Linked DNA regions of Phyllobacterium zundukense. The protein of the gene in region 1 binds, or shares a complex with, the protein of each later gene. Links are inferred from orthologs where the notes say so. Each region holds a gene or a part of one and is shown in the gene's direction. Other genes may lie near its edges.

Region 1 (9,019 bases):
ACGCAATTTCGCCCGTGATAATCTGATCGTCGCAGTGGTCGGTTCGATCAGCCCAGAAGAGTTAAGTCCGCTGCTTGACAAAGTTTTTGGCGACCTTCCGGAGAAAGCTGAACTGGAGACTATCAGCGAGGCCAAGCTTGCGTTTGGTCAGATCACGCGTGTCGACTACCCTCTGCCGCAGACATCGATTTCCATGGTTTATCCCGGTGTTCGTCGTCAGGATCCCGATTTCTTTCCCGCCTATATCATGAACCATATTCTTGGCGGCGGCACATTCTCTTCCCGGATTTACAACGAGGTGCGCGAAAAGCGCGGTCTTGCTTATTCGGCGGGCTCGAACCTCGTTACCCGCGATCATATGGCGGCGCTGATGGTGAACACTGCCACCCGGGCTGATCGCGCCAACGAAACCTTGCAGATATTGAAGACCGAGATCGCCAAAATGGCCAAGGACGGCCCGACGGAAGACGAACTCGTCGAGGCCAAGAAATACCTCGTCGGGTCCTATGCCGTGAACAATCTCGACTCGTCATCGGCTGTCGCCAGTACGCTTATCGGCTTGCAGGACGAACGTCTCGGCCGGGACTATATCGACAAGCGCGCCGAGCTGATCAATGCCGTTACACTTGACCAGGTAAAGGAAGCGGCCAAAAAATTGCTTGAAACGGATCCGGCTATTCTCATCGTCGGTTCGCCACAATCCTGAGAAGGATGGAGCGTCATGATCGCTCGCGATCTGCAAGAGATGGATGAGCGGAGCGGCGCGGGTAGTCCCGCCGACACGCCGACTTTCGCCATTGCATTCGGCGGCGGTGGGGCGAGGGGGCTGGCTCATATCAACGTCATCGAGGCACTGGACGAACTCGGCATACGGCCGACGGCAATATCCGGTTCCTCCATCGGTGCAATCATGGGCGCAGGCATGGCGGCAGGCATGTCCGGCCGTGACATCCGCGAATATGCGATCGCCACTCTTTCGCGGCGCGCTGAAATTGCGGCACGGCTGTGGCGTATGCGTCCTGCCAGTTTTGGTGAAATGCTGGGCGGCGGTATCCGCTTCAGCCAGTTCAATATTGAAAAGGTGCTCAAGAGTTTTCTTCCCGATCGCATTCCAGACACGTTCGAAGAATTGACTATTCCACTGAGCGTAACGGCTACCGACTTTTACGGCCAAAGAGAGGTGCCGATCGCCGAAGGCGATCTTTATAGCGCCATCGCCGCGTCAGCAGCCATACCGGCAGTGTTTCGGCCCGTGCGTCGGGACGATTGCATCCTCATCGATGGCGGCATCTATAACCCTGTCCCGTTCGATCACCTGAAAAATAAGGCGGCGTTCGTGATCGCTATCGACGTCGTTGGAGGACCGGAAGGCGATATCGGCAAGTTTCCATCGTCCATTGATGCGATGTTCGGCGCCAGTCAGTTGATGATGCAGTCGATCATCGCGACACGCCTGCGTACCGATCCCCCGGCAATTTTCCTCCGCCCAAACGTCGCACGGTTCGGCGTTCTCGACTTTCTCCGCGTCGAGCAGGTATTGCGCGACTCAGCCGGCATCAAGGAGGAGTTGAAACGCGCGGTCGATGCCGCCATCACCTACGTGGAACATCGCGAACTGGAGTGACTAGGGTCAGGACCTACTAATCTGGTCGAAATGAGTCTGACCCTATGCCTACTCAGCCGGAGTGGGGTCCGGCTCTATGGCTGCGTCCATTTCCTCGTCGGGAACCGTATCGATACGCTTGGCTTCGCGTGTCGGCTTGATCAGCGGTTCTGGTGTTACCGGTCGCGTCAACAACAAATCATTGCCGGCTGTCAGGCCTTCCGACGCCTGGATATGCAGCCGGTCCTCATCGCGCCGCCGAATATCCTCCATGATTTCATGGGCGAGCTCTTCGCTGACACCGAGTTCTTCGAGAGTGCGGCGGCCGAACACCAAGCCGGACTCCAGCGTCTCGCGTAGCTCGTAGTGAACCCCACGCGCTCGTAGCTTCAACGTGTGAACGCGGTCATACGAACGGACGAACAGCTTGATATCCGGATAGTTCGCCTGGATCATTTCAACGATTTGATCCGTCGTTTCTCTTATATGTGTGCAGACGGCAACGATCTTGGCTTGCCGTATTCCCGCAGCTTCCAGAACTTCCTTGCGCGTGCCATCACCGAAATAAATGCGGAATCCAGAATCGTCCTGCCGCGCGTATCCGATCTGCGGATGCGTCGATGACAGTCACGTCGCTTCCACCAGCAAGCAGAATTTGCGCCGCGATCTGACCGTAACGCGAAAAACCGATCATCATCACATCTGCACCCGCTCCATCGAAGTCCTCGTCGATCTCGTCTTCGGCGTTTGGATTGGCTAGAAACTTGTTTCCAAGCGCGACGGATAACGGCATGACGGCCATCGAAAGCGTTACGACTGCCACCAGTTCTGAAGCTGCGGACACACTCATCAAGCCAGATGCAGCGGCCGCGGAAAACAATACGAAGCCGAACTCGCCGCCTTGCGGTAGAAAGAAAGCAATCCGGATCGCATCGTTGTGACTGGAGCGAAAGAGCCGTGCCAGCAGATAGACGACGAGCGCCTTGATCGCCATGAAGACCGGTACTGCAAGCAGGATTGCCAGCCAGTCGGTGAGAATGACATCGAGATCCAGCGAGAGCCCGACTGCCATGAAGAACAGGCCGAGAAACACACCGCGAAATGGTTCGATATCGGCTTCGAGCTCATGCCGGTAGGAAGACTCCGCCAAAAGAACGCCGGCAATGAAGGCGCCCATGGCCATCGATAACCCGGCGAACTGCATCAGAACGGCCGCGCCAAGCACCACGAACAGCGCCGCGGCAATCATGACTTCGCGTGCGCCCGTATTGGCAATGAAGCGAAACAGGGGGTTGAGGAGATAGCGTCCGACTGCGACGATTGCACCAATGCAGATGACTGCAATGAGAAACTGGCCGAGCGGATCCGCCTCGTGCTGCGCAGAGCCGGGCGCAAGGACAGGGATCATCGCCAGCAACGGAACGATGGCCAGATCCTGAAATAGCAGGATGGCGAACGAAGTCTGACCGTGCTGCGTGGCTGTTTCGCCACGCTCCTCCAATATCTGCATGGCAAATGCTGTCGAAGAGAGTGCCAGACCAAACCCGGTCACAACCGCAGCCTGCCACGTCATCAAGTCGAAGGCGAGGATCAGCCCGGTGAGCACAGCACCGGTGACGATGACCTGGGCGGCGCCAAGGCCGAAAATTGCATGACGCAATGTCCAGAGACGCGAGGGCTTCAATTCGAGGCCGATGACGAAAAGCAGGAACACGACGCCGAGTTCGGAGAAATGCAGGACCTGTTCACCATCGGTAATGAGATTGGCCAGAGGTCCGATCAGTAAGCCAGCAGCGAGATATCCGAGAACCGTGCCGAGCCCAAGACGTTTGAACAGCGGCGCCGCAATTATTGCCCCCGCGAGAAGTGCCAGTGCCTGAAAATAGAGGTTGCCGCTTTGCGAGAGCATATATTTGTGACCTCGGCTGTGAGATTGTTGCGTTAGCTTGCCTTGATAGACCCCAATTTGCACCATATAGGAAGGAATGCATCTGACTTGCGTCAGATAAGTCCTTGCATCCTATCATGCAATCAACGTTAGAGACGAAAATGACCGAGCCGGTAAATTCCCGCGAATTCGTAGACAATGCGGCGGCACTTGTGAAAGCTGCGAAGCGTGCCGGGGCCGATGCCGCCGATGCGGTTGTCGTACGTTCGCGCTCGACGGGCGTGACTGTTCGGCTCGGAAAAGTCGAATCGACGGAGTCCTCGGAAAGCGACGAGTTTTCATTGCGCGTATTCGTCGGACGCAAGGTTGCGAGCGTTTCGGCCAATGCCGGCGTTGATCCGAACGTTTTGGCGGAGCGCGCCGTCGCCATGGCCAAGGTTTCACCGGACGACGCATTTGAAGGACTTGCCACCCCCGAAAATCTCGTGCGCAACATCCGTGACCTCGATCTTTATGATTCGACGGTAGTTGACGCAGCGCAATTGACCGAGGCAGCCCTGACCGCAGAAGAAGCCGCTCTTGCTGTCGAAGGCGTTACCAATTCCGGTGGCGGATCGGCGTCGGCGGGTATGGGAGGCCTTGTGCTGGTTACGTCTGGCGGCTTTGCCGGGCAGTACATGGGGTCGCGCTTTTCGCGCTCGGTCAGTGCCATTGCCGGAAGCGGCACTGCCATGGAACGCGATTATGATTTTTCGTCGCGTATCTATTTCGACGCTTTGGACGATGCTGAAGCCATTGGTCGCTCCGCCGGCGAGCGGGCTGTCAAGCGCCTTGGTGCACGTCAGGCAAAGACCGGCCGCGTTAACGTCGTGTTCGATCCGCGCGTTGCCCGCGGCATTGCCAGTCACATCGCCAGTGCGATCAATGGGGCATCGGTTGCGCGCAAGACCAGTTTTCTCAAGGATCGTATGGGGATGAAAATTCTCTCGGACGCGATCAATGTCACCGACGATCCGTTGCGGGTTCGCGGCCCTTCCTCACGTCCCTTCGATGGCGAAGGGATGGAGGGCGTGCCGCTCAACATGATTGAGAATGGTGTGCTCAGGCATTGGTTTCTGTCGACCTCGACAGCCAAGGAATTGGGCTTGACCACAAATGGCCGGGGTGTTCGTTCTGGCTCGACGGTCGTCCCATCTTCGACGAACTTCGCTATAGAGCCGGGAGACAAGACACCCGAAGAAATCATCCGTTCTGTCGGGACGGGCTTCTACGTTACCGAACTCTTCGGCCATGGCGTGGATATGGTCACCGGTGAGTACAGTCGAGGTGCTTCGGGATTCTGGATCGAGAACGGCGAACTTGCTTACCCGGTGAGCGAAGTCACCATCGCGTCCAATCTTAAAGAGATGTTTCTCAATCTCGTTGCCGCCAACGATATTGATCGCAATTTCGGTGTTGCCAGCCCGACTCTCCTGATCGAAGGCATGACTCTTGCCGGCAAATAGACAAAATCGCGAAGATCTCGAACTGATACGTGAGGCTGCAGAAGGTGCGGGACGAATAGCGCTCTCGTATTTTAAGCAAGCGCCGCAAATCTGGATGAAGACAGGCAATTCGCCCGTTACAGAAGCAGACCTTGCCGCAGACAAGTATCTGAAGGACATGTTGCTGACCGCACGGCCAGACTATGGCTGGATATCGGAAGAGACGCTTGATGAACGGGTAGCCTCATCCAGACAACGCTTCTTTGTGGTCGATCCGATCGATGGAACTCGCGCCTTTATCGAAGGGCAGGATGTCTGGTGTGTCAGCGTTGCCGTCGTAGAAAACGGGCGGCCGGTCGCAGGTGTACTCGACTGTCCTGCGCGCGAGGAAATATTCACGGCATTGCCGGGTTTCGGCGCGGAGCAAAATGGCAGTGCTATACACGTTCAGGCCGAGAACCAGCCATTCAAGATAGCGGGCCCTGGTGCATTTTTGAAAAGACTGCCCGAGCGTTTCCTTGCTTCCATCGAACATGCTCCTTATGTGGCTTCGCTAGCTTATCGGATCGCCATGGTGGCGCGTGGCGATATTGCTGGCACTTTTGTACGCCCCAACTCGCATGACTGGGATTTGGCTGCGGCGGACCTCATCCTTTCGGAGGCGGGTGGCAATGTCTTGACAGCTGATGGCAAGCCACTCGCCTATGGCTTACGCAATACCAGTACCGGCGATTACCGGCATGAGGGACTCGTTGCGGCCAGCGGTCTACTAATGGATAACATGTTGGCCGTTGTCGCCGAAACCGCCTTCGGATAAACAGGCAGTAACTTCAATTCGATCATTTGGATGGGCAACCATGAGCGAAAACGCATCAGATCAAAAGCAACTGCTTCATCTCGTCTTTGGCGGCGAGTTGAAGAAATTGGGCGGCGTTGAATTTCGCGATCTCGACAAGCTCGATATTGTCGGCATCTATCCAAATTTCGAAACTGCACAGCGTGCGTGGAAATCCAAAGCACAGCAGACGGTCGATAATGCGCACATGCGCTATTTCATCGTGCACATGCATAAGTTGCTGGATCCAGTCACAGGCAAGGCGGATTGATCGCTGGTGCGGTCACGACCTATCGACATGAGTGAACACATCCCAGCGGCAACCAAGTCTCCCCGGCGAAAGAGCGGGATGCTGAAACGTTTTTGGCGAAGGGTACGTGGCCCCTTGGCAAACTCGCCGATGGTCCGCTCGATGATCGCTTTTCTGATCACGCAGTTTTTCCGGCTGGTCAATGCTACCAACCCGAGGCTTCCCGGTTCCTCCGATCTAGAGGAAATGAAGCGTGGCGGCGAGCCTTTCATAGCTGTTGCCTGGCACGGCCAGCACCTGATGGCGCCATTCCTGATGCCGCGTGGTGTTCGCTTTGTTGCCATGTTCTCGAAAAGCAAGGACGCTGAACTCAATGCACGTGTCGCTGAACGCTTTGGCGTCGAGATCGTGCGCGGTTCAGGTGGAAGGGACCGGGTAAGGGGGACGGTAAAGGGTGGTGCGCGCGCCTTGCTCGCCTTGAAAAAAGCACTCAAGGAAGGTAAGACCGCTGCCATGATTGCTGATATCCCGCACGGGACGCCGCGTGAATCCGGAATTGGCGTCATCCTTCTTGCCAAGCTGTCTGGCCGCCCAATTCTCCCGATTTGCTACCTGACGTCTAAACGAAAAGTCTTGGAGAAGAGCTGGGACAAGACCGCCATTCCCTTGCCCTTTGGCAGGTCGGGGCTGATTATTGGCGACCCTATTTTCGTGCCGGAGGATGCCGACGATGCAATGCTTGAAGCCAAACGTGTCGAATTGACCAATAGTTTGAATGCGAACACCGTTCGGGTGCATGAGTTGGTGGATGGTAGAGCATGAGCGAACGTTGGGCTAGATTTGTCCTGAGCACCTATCGATGGGTCGGTGCAGCAGCCTTCCCGATTGTTGGCGCCTATGTGGCTTTCCGCGCGAGCAAAGGCAAGGAAGAGCGCGGTCGTCATGGCGAGCGCTACGGCAATGCGAGCGTTGCCCGCCCTTCGGGGCCACTCATTTGGGTTCATGCGGCCAGTGTGGGCGAGACATCGGCTGTCACGCCGCTTGTGGAAGCAATTATCGACACAGGCATCCATGTGGTCCTGACGACGGGCACCGTCACATCTGCGAAGATGGTGCAGGAACGCCTCGGGGACCGGGTCATTCATCAGTATGTCCCGCTCGACCTGAAGCCTGCAGTCGATCGTTTTCTAACCCACTGGCAGCCCGACCTCGCAGTCATCTGCGAATCCGAAATCTGGCCGATGACGATCCTCGAACTCGGGACGCGGCGGGTCCCGCAAGTTCTCGTCAACGGCCGTTTGTCGGATCGCTCTTTCGCATCGTGGCACAGGCGCGCGTCAATCGCCGAAGCTTTGTTTGAAAACCTTGCGCATGTTGTCGCCCAATCCGAAGTCGATGGCGAACGGTTCCGCGCCCTTGGTGCAAGGCCGGTGACGGTTTCGGGCAATCTGAAGGTCGACACCGCCGTGCCGCCGGTAAACAATGCAGAGCTTGCTTCGCTCCAGCGTATGATCGGATCGCGCAAGATTTGGGCGGCCATTTCGACCCACCAGGGCGAAGAGGCGGTCGTTGCGCAGGTCCACCATATGCTGAAGGCGCGGCATCGCGACTTGCTGACCATCATCGTTCCCCGCCATCCGGATCGTGCAGCGCAGATTGCAGCCGAGATTGAGAAGTTGGGCATGAAGGTCGCGCTACGGAGTCGGGGAGATCAGATTGAGCCCGATACCGACATTTATCTTGGCGATACGATAGGCGACATGGGACTTTATCTGCGGCTGACGGAAATCGCCTTTGTCGGCCGCTCGTTGACGGCCCAAGGCGGGCAGAACCCCCTGGAACCCGCCATGCTGAAGTCCGCTATTCTTTCCGGGCGAAATGTCCAGAATTTCCGCGACTCCTACCAGCGTCTGATCAAGAATGGCGGCGCCAAGCTTGTACGCGACAAGGACATGTTGGCTGGCGCGGTGAATTACCTTTTCAACAACCCTGTAGAACGCCAAATCATGATCGATGCCGGGTTAAAGACCGTCGAAGACATGCGCGGCTCGTTGACCCGCACCATGACCGCGCTTGAACCCTTTATCCAGCCTCTGGTCTTGCAGGCACGTCTGAGCAATCGCGAAGGCTGGAAATGACGAGCGAAGCGCCTCCGTTCTGGTGGGAGAAACCGGACTGGCGCGCTCGGGCTCTGAGCCCTCTTTCAAAAATATATGGAATAGTTGCCGGACGGCGTATGCGCCGGGCCAAGCCGCCAGCCATACCTTTGCCTGTACTGTGTATCGGTAACTTCACCTTGGGCGGAGCAGGCAAAACGCCGACATCCATAGCGTTTGCACAGGCGGCGACCGCAGCAGGCCTCAAGCCAGGCATTGTTTCGCGTGGCTATGGCGGCGCATTCTCCGGTCTGCACCGCGTTGATCGGGACCACGACAGTGCCCGCCATGTTGGTGACGAGCCGATGCTGCTCGCACGGCATGCACCGGTGGTCGTGTGCACAGACCGTCTTGCCGGTGCAGAGTCGTTACAGGATGCGGGGTGCGACTTCATCATCATGGATGATGGCTTTCAAAGCGCCCGTCTTCACTTCGACTATGCTCTGCTTGTCGTAGATGCCGGACGCGGCATCGGCAATGGCCACGTCTTTCCGGGTGGGCCCTTGCGCGCGCCCTTGACCGACCAGTTGGTTCGTACCGACGCGTTGCTGAAGATCGGCACGGCCAACAGAGCTGACAAACTGGTCCGAAACGCTGCGCGTGCGGCCAAGCCCGTTTACGAGGCCGTCCTCAAACCCAAAGCACTGGAGGGGATAACCGATAGACGCTTGCTCGCTTTTGCAGGCATTGGCGATCCATCCAAATTTTTCAGGACGCTTGAAGAGGCGGGTGCAAAGGTCGAGCAAACAAGATCGTTCCCCGACCATCACCCCTATAAGGACGAGGACGTTGCCGATCTTGTA
Region 2 (9,093 bases), 3.7 Mb from region 1 along the record:
GAAACCTTGCGTTTCTGTGCAGCTCCGCTCATTGCACGGGCCTCGTTACGGGTGCCGTCTGCGAAGAATGATTGGCGCCGATTTTGGCCCATGTCCCGACATAGACAACGACGACAAACGCAGCCAATGCCAGCGCGAGCGCCAAGGAGCGGCTGCGTTGTGCCCGCTTCTGCTTCTCCGTGAGGGTTACCATGTCGTTGCTCATATCAAACACCAGCTACCAGAAATGCCTTGCGAACCAGAATCTCGCCGAGGAGCACCGCGTATAAACTGAAAAGATAGAAAATGGAGAACGCGAACATCTTCTTGGCAGGCCTCAACATCGCATCGCCAACTGGAGCGCGCCACACAGTGAAAGCCGAAGCAAGAAAGGCACCGCCCATCGCGATGGCAAACAGGCCATATGCTGGCCCGGCGAATCCCATGATCCAAGGGAGAACGCCAACCGGTGCTACCAGCAAAGTATAGAGAAAAATCTGAAATTTCGTCGATGCGGCTCCCGCCACATTGGGCATCATCGGAATTTTCGCCTTCTCATAGTCATCAGACATGAACAGCGACAAGGCCCAGAAATGCGGCGGTGTCCACAGAAAGATGATGAGAAAAAGGACGATGCTTTCCATGCTCACAGAATTCGTGACCGCCGCCCAGCCGATCATGGGTGGAAACGCACCCGCTGCGCCACCGATAACGATGTTCTGCGGCGTGGAACGCTTCAGCCACATCGTATAAATGACAGCATAGAAGAAGATCGTGAATGCCAGCAGAAATGCCGAGAGAAGATTGACGAACAGGCCCAGCGTCACGACTGAGAAAGCCGATAGCAGAAGACCAAATGTCAACACCTCTCCGCGCGAGATACGTCCTGCAGGGATCGGCCGCTTGGAGGTGCGCTTCATAATGGCGTCGATGTCGGCGTCGTACCACATGTTGAGCGCACCTGAGGCACCTGCCCCGACGGCAATACAAAGGATGGCGATGGCCGCCAAGACAGGATTTATCTGGCCAGGAGCAGCCATCATTCCAACGAAGCCGGTAAAGACAACCAAGGACATGACGCGTGGCTTGAGCAGCGCAATATAATCCGATGCGTTGGCTTCCGAGAGGCCAATGCTCGCATCAAGATTTGCGTTTTTCTCAATCAGTGCCATTTGGATCCGTCTTGTCTATTCAATGCCGGGACAACCTTTTGGAAGTCCCGGCATTGACGTGTTTTACTTGATGCGTGGGAGCTGTTCCCACTGGTGGAACGGCGGCGGCGATGAAAGCTGCCATTCGAGTGTCGTAGCGCCCGCCCCCCAGGGATTGGCTCCAGCCTCACGCTTTTTGGCGAACGCCTCGAATACGCCGAAGAGGAAGATCAGGACGCCAACGCCGGAGATGTACGAACCGATCGACGATACTTCGTTCCAGCCTGCGAAAGCATCCGGGTAATCGATGTAGCGGCGCGGCATGCCTGCGAGACCAAGGAAATGCTGCGGGAAGAAAACCAGATTGACGCCAATGAACATCACCCAGAAATGCGTGTGGGCAATTTTATGGTTGTACATGTAGCCAGTCATCTTCGGGAACCAGTAGTACCAGCCGGCGAAGATGCCGAACACTGCACCCAACGACAGCACGTAGTGGAAATGCGCGATCACGTAGTAGGTGTCATGCAGCGAACGGTCGAGACCGGCATTGGCCAACTGAACGCCCGTCACACCACCAACGGTGAACAGGAAGATAAAGCCGATCGCCCAGACCATTGGCGGCTTGAACTCGATGGACCCACCCCACATTGTGGCAATCCAGGAGAATATCTTGACGCCAGTTGGAACCGCGATGACCATTGTGGCGAACACGAAATAGCGCTGCGTATCTAGCGACAGGCCCACGGTATACATGTGGTGGGCCCAGACGATAAACCCGACGACGCCGATGGCAACCATGGCGTAGGCCATTCCGAGATAACCAAAGATCGGTTTACGCGAGAATGTCGAAACGATGTGGCTGATGATGCCGAAGGCCGGCAGAATCATGATGTAAACTTCAGGATGACCGAAGAACCAGAACAGATGCTGGAACAGGATCGGATCACCACCGCCTTCAGGCGCGAAGAATGCCGTGCCGAAATTACGGTCGGTCAAAAGCATCGTGATACCACCAGCCAAAACCGGGAGCGCCAGCAGCAGCAGAAACGCCGTGATCAAAACCGACCAGGCAAACAGCGGCATCTTGTGCAATGTCATGCCGGGAGCGCGCATATTGAAGATCGTGGTGATGAAGTTGATGGCACCAAGGATCGACGATGCACCGGCAATGTGTAGCGCGAGAATGGCGAAATCCATCGCTGGGCCAGGCTGGCCTGATGTCGAGTATGGCGGATAGATCGTCCAGCCACCGCCCGTACCAAAGCCACCGGCAGGACCTGGAACGAACATCGACAGTATCAACAACAGGAGCGCGGGCGGGAGCAGCCAGAACGAAATATTGTTCATGCGCGGGAAAGCCATGTCCGGCGCACCGATCATGATCGGAACCATCCAGTTGGCGAAACCGCCGATGAGCGCAGGCATCACCATGAAGAAGATCATGATCAGACCATGTGCGGTCGAAAACACGTTGTACATCTGCTTGCCGGCATCGATAGCCGCATCGCCTTCAAAGCCATAGACCATGGAAGCAAGACCGTGGAAAATCTGGATGCCCGGCTGTTGCAACTCGGCGCGCATGGCGATCGAAAGCGAACCACCGATAAGGCCGGCTATGATCGCGAAGATCAGATACAGCGTGCCGATGTCCTTGTGATTGGTCGAATAAACCCAACGCGTCCAGCCTGTAGGCTTGTGAGCGTCGTGTGCTTCGTGAGCTGCAGAACCTGCCATCAAAGTGCTCCCGTTCCTCAATAAATCGCGTATAGCCGCTTAGTTGCCAGCCACGCTTACATTCTTGTCTGCGTCAATTGCTGCGGTCAGCGTCTTGTAGGCACCCGGAAGATCTTTCCCGGCGGCAGCAAACCACGCATTGTACTGATCCTGTGAAACGACGTGGATCGCGATCGGCATGAAAGCGTGATCCTTGCCGCAAATCTGCGAGCACTGACCGTAATACATGCCTTCCTTGTTAGCCTTGAACCAGGTCTCGTTGCTGCGGCCAGCAACGGCATCCATCTTCACACCAAAGGCAGGCATGGAGAATGAGTGGATGACGTCGGCACCAGTGACCAGCAAACGCACGGTCGTATTGACAGGGACGACCATTTCATTGTCGACAGCCAGCAGGCGCGGATAGGCCTTCTTGTCTTCTTTCCCGGCAGCAGCGCGGTCAGTTTCTTTCAACATAACGGAGTCGAAAGAAACCGGCGCTTCGCCGGCCTGATATTCGTACCCCCAATACCATTGAAAGCCGGTGGCCTTGATCGTCAGCTTCGGCTCTTCAGGCGAATACTGCGCCGTCAACAACTGGAAGGAGGGAATCGCCAGAAAGAGAAGAATGACGACTGGACCCACGGTCCAGACGATCTCAACCGCCGTATTGTGGCTGGTCTTTGACGGGACCGGATTGGCGCTGGCGCGGTAGCGATACATCACCCAGGCCAGCAGAACCATCACGAAAAGCGTAATGGGAACGATGAACCACAACGTATAGCGTTCAAACCACTCGATCTGCTCCATAATGGCAGAAGCTGCCGGTTGGAAAGTCATTTGCCAAGGCTCCGGCTGGGCTGCATAAGCAGTGCCGGCACCGAGCAGGCCACTCAGGATACCCATCAGCGTGACAATATTCTTCTTCACCTAGAAATCTCCCGAATGAAGCATTGATTCCATAGAATAAGACTGGGCAGCGTGATGGCCCGATGTATGGCGCGTTCAAACCACACATTAGCTTACATCGCAAGGAAGGCGAACGTGATCTCATGCGGCATTTTTGCGCGCGGCTTTCCATGCGCAAGCCCCAGACCGCTCGAAGCAGCAGTTTTTTCGTTCTTGCAGCTGTTTTGCGGCCCACAGGGCCATTGGGCTCACAATCCGGCCATTTTTCGGCTACACGACATCTTATAGGCCGCGCTATGCTGGGGAGCGTTTGAGCGGCATTCTTTTCATCCGGGGCGGAGCGGTTTAACGTCTGGATGATTCTGTTTTGGAGCCTACATGTTCTCTTTCGCGCTACGTAGCATCGCTGCCGGTCTGCTTGCCCTGTCAATGACTGTCGTTGCGGGCGCCGCAATGGCAGCGCAGCAGAGCGGCACAGTCAAGTCCACCCATGGCGCGTGGTCGATCCTTTGCGATACACCGGCGGGTGCCAAATCAGAGCAATGCGCTCTGATCCAGAACGTCGTTGCGGCGGATCGCCCTGAAATGGGCCTCTCCGTCGTCGTTCTGAAAACTGCGGACAACAAAGCGAAGATTTTGCGCGTCCTGGCCCCTCTTGGTGTGCTTCTGCCTAACGGCCTTGGCCTCAATGTGGATGGCAAAGATATCGGCCGCGCTTACTTCGTTCGCTGCTTCGAGGATGGTTGCTATGCGGAGGTCATTCTGGAGGATCAGCTTGTGCAGACGCTGAAGACCGGCAAGGCGGCGACATTCATTGTCTTCCAGACACCGGAAGAAGGTATCGGCATTCCGGTCGAACTTAATGGGTTTGGCGAGGGTTTTGACGCACTTCCATAAGTTTCGAGGGAGTTTGCGGTTGTCGAAAGGGCTGTGAAGGCCTACATCCCGTTCACACCATTTGAACCGGACCCATTCTCATGAAAAGTCTCATCGACAGTTTTGATGTGCCGCGCGACAAAATCCTCGAAATCGTAAAGCAGAGTCTCGACGGGGCGGATGATGGCGAACTCTTCATCGAATACAGAGAATCAGAGGGCCTCGCCTTTGACAATGGCCGGCTGAAAAACGGTTCATTCAACCAGGATCAGGGTTTTGGCCTGCGCGCCGTGGCCGGTGATTCGGTCGGCTATGCGCACGCGGGCGAGTTGTCGCTAGGCGCATTGAAGCGTGCTTCGGATGCAGCTTCGGCGGTAAGGACTGGCTACGCCGGAACTTATACCGCAGCGCCGCCCGGGACAAACCGGAGCCTCTACGGCGACGAAAATCCGCTTGGCTCTCCCGGTTTCGAGGCGAAGGTGAAACTCCTTCAGGAGATTGATGCCTATCTCCGGGCAAAGGATCCGAAGGTGCGGCAGGTTTCGGTCTCGCTTGCGGCTTCATGGCAGCAGGTAGAAATTCTGCGTGCCGATGGACATTTTGTGCGCGACGTTCGCCCCATGGTTCGGCTTAACGTGTCGGTTGTCGTCGGCGATGGCGACCGGCAGGAAAGCGGCACATATGGTGCAGGCGGGCGCAAGGGCTTCGGCGAGTTCATCGTCGCGGATAAATGGCAATACGCTGCCGATGAAGCACTGCGCCAGGCTCTGGTAAATCTGGAGGCAATCCCTGCGCCCGCTGGCACATTCGACATCGTGCTTTCCAGCGGCTGGCCCGGCGTGATGCTTCACGAAGCTGTCGGCCACGGTCTTGAGGGTGATTTCAACCGGAAGAAAACGTCGGCCTTTGCCGGTTTGCTCGGCCAGAAGGTAGCCTCGAAAGGGGTTACCGTTGTCGATGACGGCACCATCTCCGAACGTCGGGGCTCACTGACAGTCGACGACGAGGGCATGCCAACCAACAAGACCGTGTTGATCGATGACGGCATTCTGGTCGGCTACATGCAGGATCGGCAAAACGCACGCCTGATGGGAATGGAGCCGACCGGCAATGGGCGGCGCGAATCCTATGCGCATGCGCCGATGCCGCGCATGACGAACACCTATATGCTCGGCGGCGACAAGACGCCGGAAGAAATCATCGCCTCGGTGAAGAAAGGGATCTATGCCGTTTCCTTCGGTGGTGGCCAAGTAGACATCACCTCCGGCAAATTCGTGTTCGGTTGTACCGAAGCCTACATGATCGAGAACGGCAAGATCGGCGCGCCCGTCAAGGGCGCCATGTTGATCGGCAATGGACCCGACGCGATGCAACGCATTTCAATGATCGGCAATGACCTGCAGCTTGATACGGGCATTGGCAATTGTGGTAAGGGCGGTCAATGGGTGCCAGTGGGTGTCGGCCAACCACATCTGCGTATGGATCAGATGACGGTAGGCGGGACGGCGGTCTAACTATAGGTCCCTATTTCTTGCTGAGCAAAGCCACCACTTCGACGTGCGAAGACCAGAGAAACTGATCAATTGGCACGACGCGGTCGATTTTATAGCCACCCTTGACAAGGATGCTCAGGTCGCGGCCGAGGGTGACCGGATTGCACGAGATCGCCGCAACTTTCGACACGCTGGATTTCGCGATCTCGATTGCCTGTGCTTCCGCGCCCGCGCGCGGCGGGTCAAAGACGAGACCTGCGTATGGCTTCAGTTCCCGCGTCAGAAACGGTCGCCGGAACAAATCACGGCGCTCCACCGTGACCGGCTTGAGACCCTGAACATGCCGGATGCTGCGATCCATCGCATCAACGGCGGATTGCTCACCCTCGACAGCATGGACTGCTGATTTCTCTGCCATCCTGAATGTGAAGGTGCCAGAACCGCTAAAGAGGTCGATTGTCTTCTTTGTCTTTGCCAGATGACCCGTCAACAATGCAGACATGGCTACCTCGGCTTCCAGGGTCGCCTGGAGAAAGCCACCAGCGGGTAGAAAAACTGGAACTTTACCAAACTGAACAATGGGTTTTCGTGGCTCGACGATGATTTCGCCTTCAAAGCTCAGTCGGGCAAAATCCTTTTTGATAACCAGCGCTGTCAGCGCCTGACGTTTTGCGGCGTCGGGTGCGCCACATCCTGACGCCATGATATCCAGCCCTGAAGCCGTCGCCGTGACTGTCAGTTTGAAGGGTTTCATACCGCCACCAAGAACAGCTACGAGTTCGCGCAAGTCGTCAAGACGCGAAACGATCTCCGGTACAGTTACTGGACATTCCACGATATCTATCAGTTCGTGACTGAGATGTTTGTTGAAACCGAGTACGGCACCCCGCTCACTCGTGCGAACCGCAAAGACGGCACGGCGCCGGGTCCGCGGCGCACACGGCACAAGCGGATCGAGCGTGAACGCGAACCCCCTGCCCGCGAGCGCGTCGTGGACGAGCGATCTTTTCCAATCGCGATAGGCGCTGTCCTGCCAATGCTGCAAGGTGCAGCCTCCGCACTCCTCAAAGTGGCGGCAGGCGGGCGCAATACGCTCGGGCGATGGTTCCAGCAGCGCCACAAGCGTGGCACGGCCATGCTCCAGCGCAACATTGGCAACCTCGCCGGGCAACGAAAACGGCACATAGGCGCTTCCCGCCGAAGTGGCGGCAATGCCGTCGCCCCCGGCGCCCATCCGTTCGATCGTTACGCGCGTACTCATAAGATTTTACTTCTCAATCGTGGCTTTCAGGCCGGTCAGCAGAAACTCGCGATTGCCATCGCCGCCCTCTATGGGTGAAGGGCAGTACCCAAGGGCTTTCCAGCCCGGCAATCCATCCAACCAGTTCCTTAGATCATTTGCGACGCGTTCACCATCCTTCGGATCGCGCAAAATGCCGCCTTTGCCGATCGCTTCGCGCCCGGCCTCGAATTGCGGCTTGACGAGAAGAACGCAGTGGCTGCCAGGCTCTGCCAGCCCCAAGGCCGGTGGCAGCGCGAGTTTCAACGATATAAAACTGACGTCGGACACGACGAGATTGATCTTGCGACCCTCAAGATGCTCGCGGACCAATTCCCGGGCATTGAGCATTTCAAGATTTATGACACGTGCATCGGCCTTGAGACTCTCATGTAGTTGGCCATGCCCAACATCGACAGCGATCACGGTATCTGCATCGCGCTTGAGCAGGACCTGCGTGAAACCACCTGTGGACGCACCAATATCAAGAGCAATGCAACCTTTCACATCGATGGCAAAATGATCAAGACCGGCGATAAGCTTCAGTGCAGCGCGCGACACATAAGGGCTTGCCGGGTCATCAACGCTGATCAAGGCTGTTTCGCCAATAATTGCACCGGGTTTGGTGACGAGAGCCCCATCAACCCGCACGGTTCCGCGTAAAATGGCATCACGTGCTCGCGAGCGGCTGGCAAACAGCCCATTTGCCACAAGAAGCTGATCTAGACGCATCAGCCCGTCTTACGCACGGACGGGTGCAGCCATGTGGTCGCGCCCCAGCGCAGCAAACACTGTTCGCACGATGCCCGCACTGTCGAGACCTGAATGGGCATACATTGCTTCCGGTTTTGCGTGGTCGAGATAGAGGTCAGGCAATGTCAACGTGCGGACACGAAGGCCGTTATCCAGCAACCCGTCGCGGCTCAAAAAATGCAGAACGTGTGAGGCAAAGCCTCCGATGGCCCCCTCCTCTACCGTAACGAACACTTCGTGCTCTCGCGCCAGACGACGAGATCAAATCCTCGTCCAACGGCTTGGCAAACCGTGCGTCGGCAACGGTTGTAGAAAGTCCCGCCGCGTCCAACTCATCTGCGGCAGCCAAACATTCTTGCAGGCGGGTGCCAAACGAGAGCAATGCGATCTTTGACCCCTCACGGACAACCCGGCCTTTGCCGATCTGTAGAGCCTGTCCCCGCTCGGGCAAATCGATACCTACACCGTCACCGCGTGGATAGCGAAACGAGATCGGCCCTTCATCATACTCGGCCGCCGTGCGCACCATATGGCGCAACTCGGCCTCATCAGATGCGGCCATGACAACGAAACCCGGCAATGCAGCCAGGAAACCCGTATCGAATGAGCCGGCATGAGTCGCGCCGTCAGCACCGACCAGCCCTGCCCGATCTATGGGAAAACGCACCGGCAAGTTCTGCAGCGACACATCGTGCACCACCTGATCGTAACCACGCTGCAGAAATGTCGAATAGATCGCGGCAAACGGCTTTAACCCTTCGCTTGCCAGACCAGCTGCGAAAGTTACAGCATGCTGTTCGGCGATGCCAACATCGAAGGTACGTTCGGGAAAAACCTCCCCAAAAAGGTCGAGACCGGTTCCACCCGGCATCGCTGCTGTTACGGCAACGATCCTGTCGTCGTGACGTGCTTCCTCGATCATGCTCGTAGCAAAGAC

Evidence for each region.
Region 2: the proteins of N8E88_RS13215 (region 1) and tldD are in contact, whole or in part, in a solved structure (PDB 5NJ9), measured with the Escherichia coli proteins. The link is inferred for Phyllobacterium zundukense from one-to-one orthologs.

Annotation. Positions count from the first base shown.
Region 1 is NZ_CP104973.1:163,062-172,080, reverse strand. Bases 3,018-5,824 are described here. They hold N8E88_RS13215 (TldD/PmbA family protein), read left to right. Parts: upstream 3,018-3,652; coding sequence 3,653-4,996; downstream 4,997-5,824. Other genes in these bases: N8E88_RS13210 (3'(2'),5'-bisphosphate nucleotidase CysQ), read left to right, coding at 4,983-5,792. In the rest of the region: N8E88_RS13230 (M16 family metallopeptidase), read left to right, coding at 1-706; N8E88_RS13225 (patatin-like phospholipase family protein), read left to right, coding at 722-1,624; N8E88_RS13205 (DUF4170 domain-containing protein), read left to right, coding at 5,833-6,081; N8E88_RS13200 (lysophospholipid acyltransferase family protein), read left to right, coding at 6,109-6,882; waaA (lipid IV(A) 3-deoxy-D-manno-octulosonic acid transferase), read left to right, coding at 6,879-8,198; lpxK (tetraacyldisaccharide 4'-kinase), read left to right, coding at 8,195-9,019.
Region 2 is NZ_CP104973.1:3,842,480-3,851,572, forward strand. What follows is about bases 4,058-6,938. They hold tldD (metalloprotease TldD), read left to right. Parts: upstream 4,058-4,732; coding sequence 4,733-6,145; downstream 6,146-6,938. Other genes in these bases: N8E88_RS31270 (invasion associated locus B family protein), read left to right, coding at 4,185-4,652; N8E88_RS31280 (class I SAM-dependent RNA methyltransferase), read right to left, coding at 6,156-6,938. Outside these bases: N8E88_RS31245 (cytochrome c oxidase assembly protein), read right to left, coding at 1-32; N8E88_RS31250 (cytochrome c oxidase system small membrane protein), read right to left, coding at 29-205; cyoE (heme o synthase), read right to left, coding at 207-1,151; ctaD (cytochrome c oxidase subunit I), read right to left, coding at 1,215-2,867; coxB (cytochrome c oxidase subunit II), read right to left, coding at 2,907-3,752; more of N8E88_RS31280, read right to left, coding at 6,939-7,385; N8E88_RS31285 (TlyA family RNA methyltransferase), read right to left, coding at 7,392-8,135; N8E88_RS31945 (transketolase C-terminal domain-containing protein), read right to left, coding at 8,145-8,390; dxs (1-deoxy-D-xylulose-5-phosphate synthase), read right to left, coding at 8,305-9,093. UniProt on the Escherichia coli protein: Metalloprotease involved in CcdA degradation. Suppresses the inhibitory activity of the carbon storage regulator (CsrA).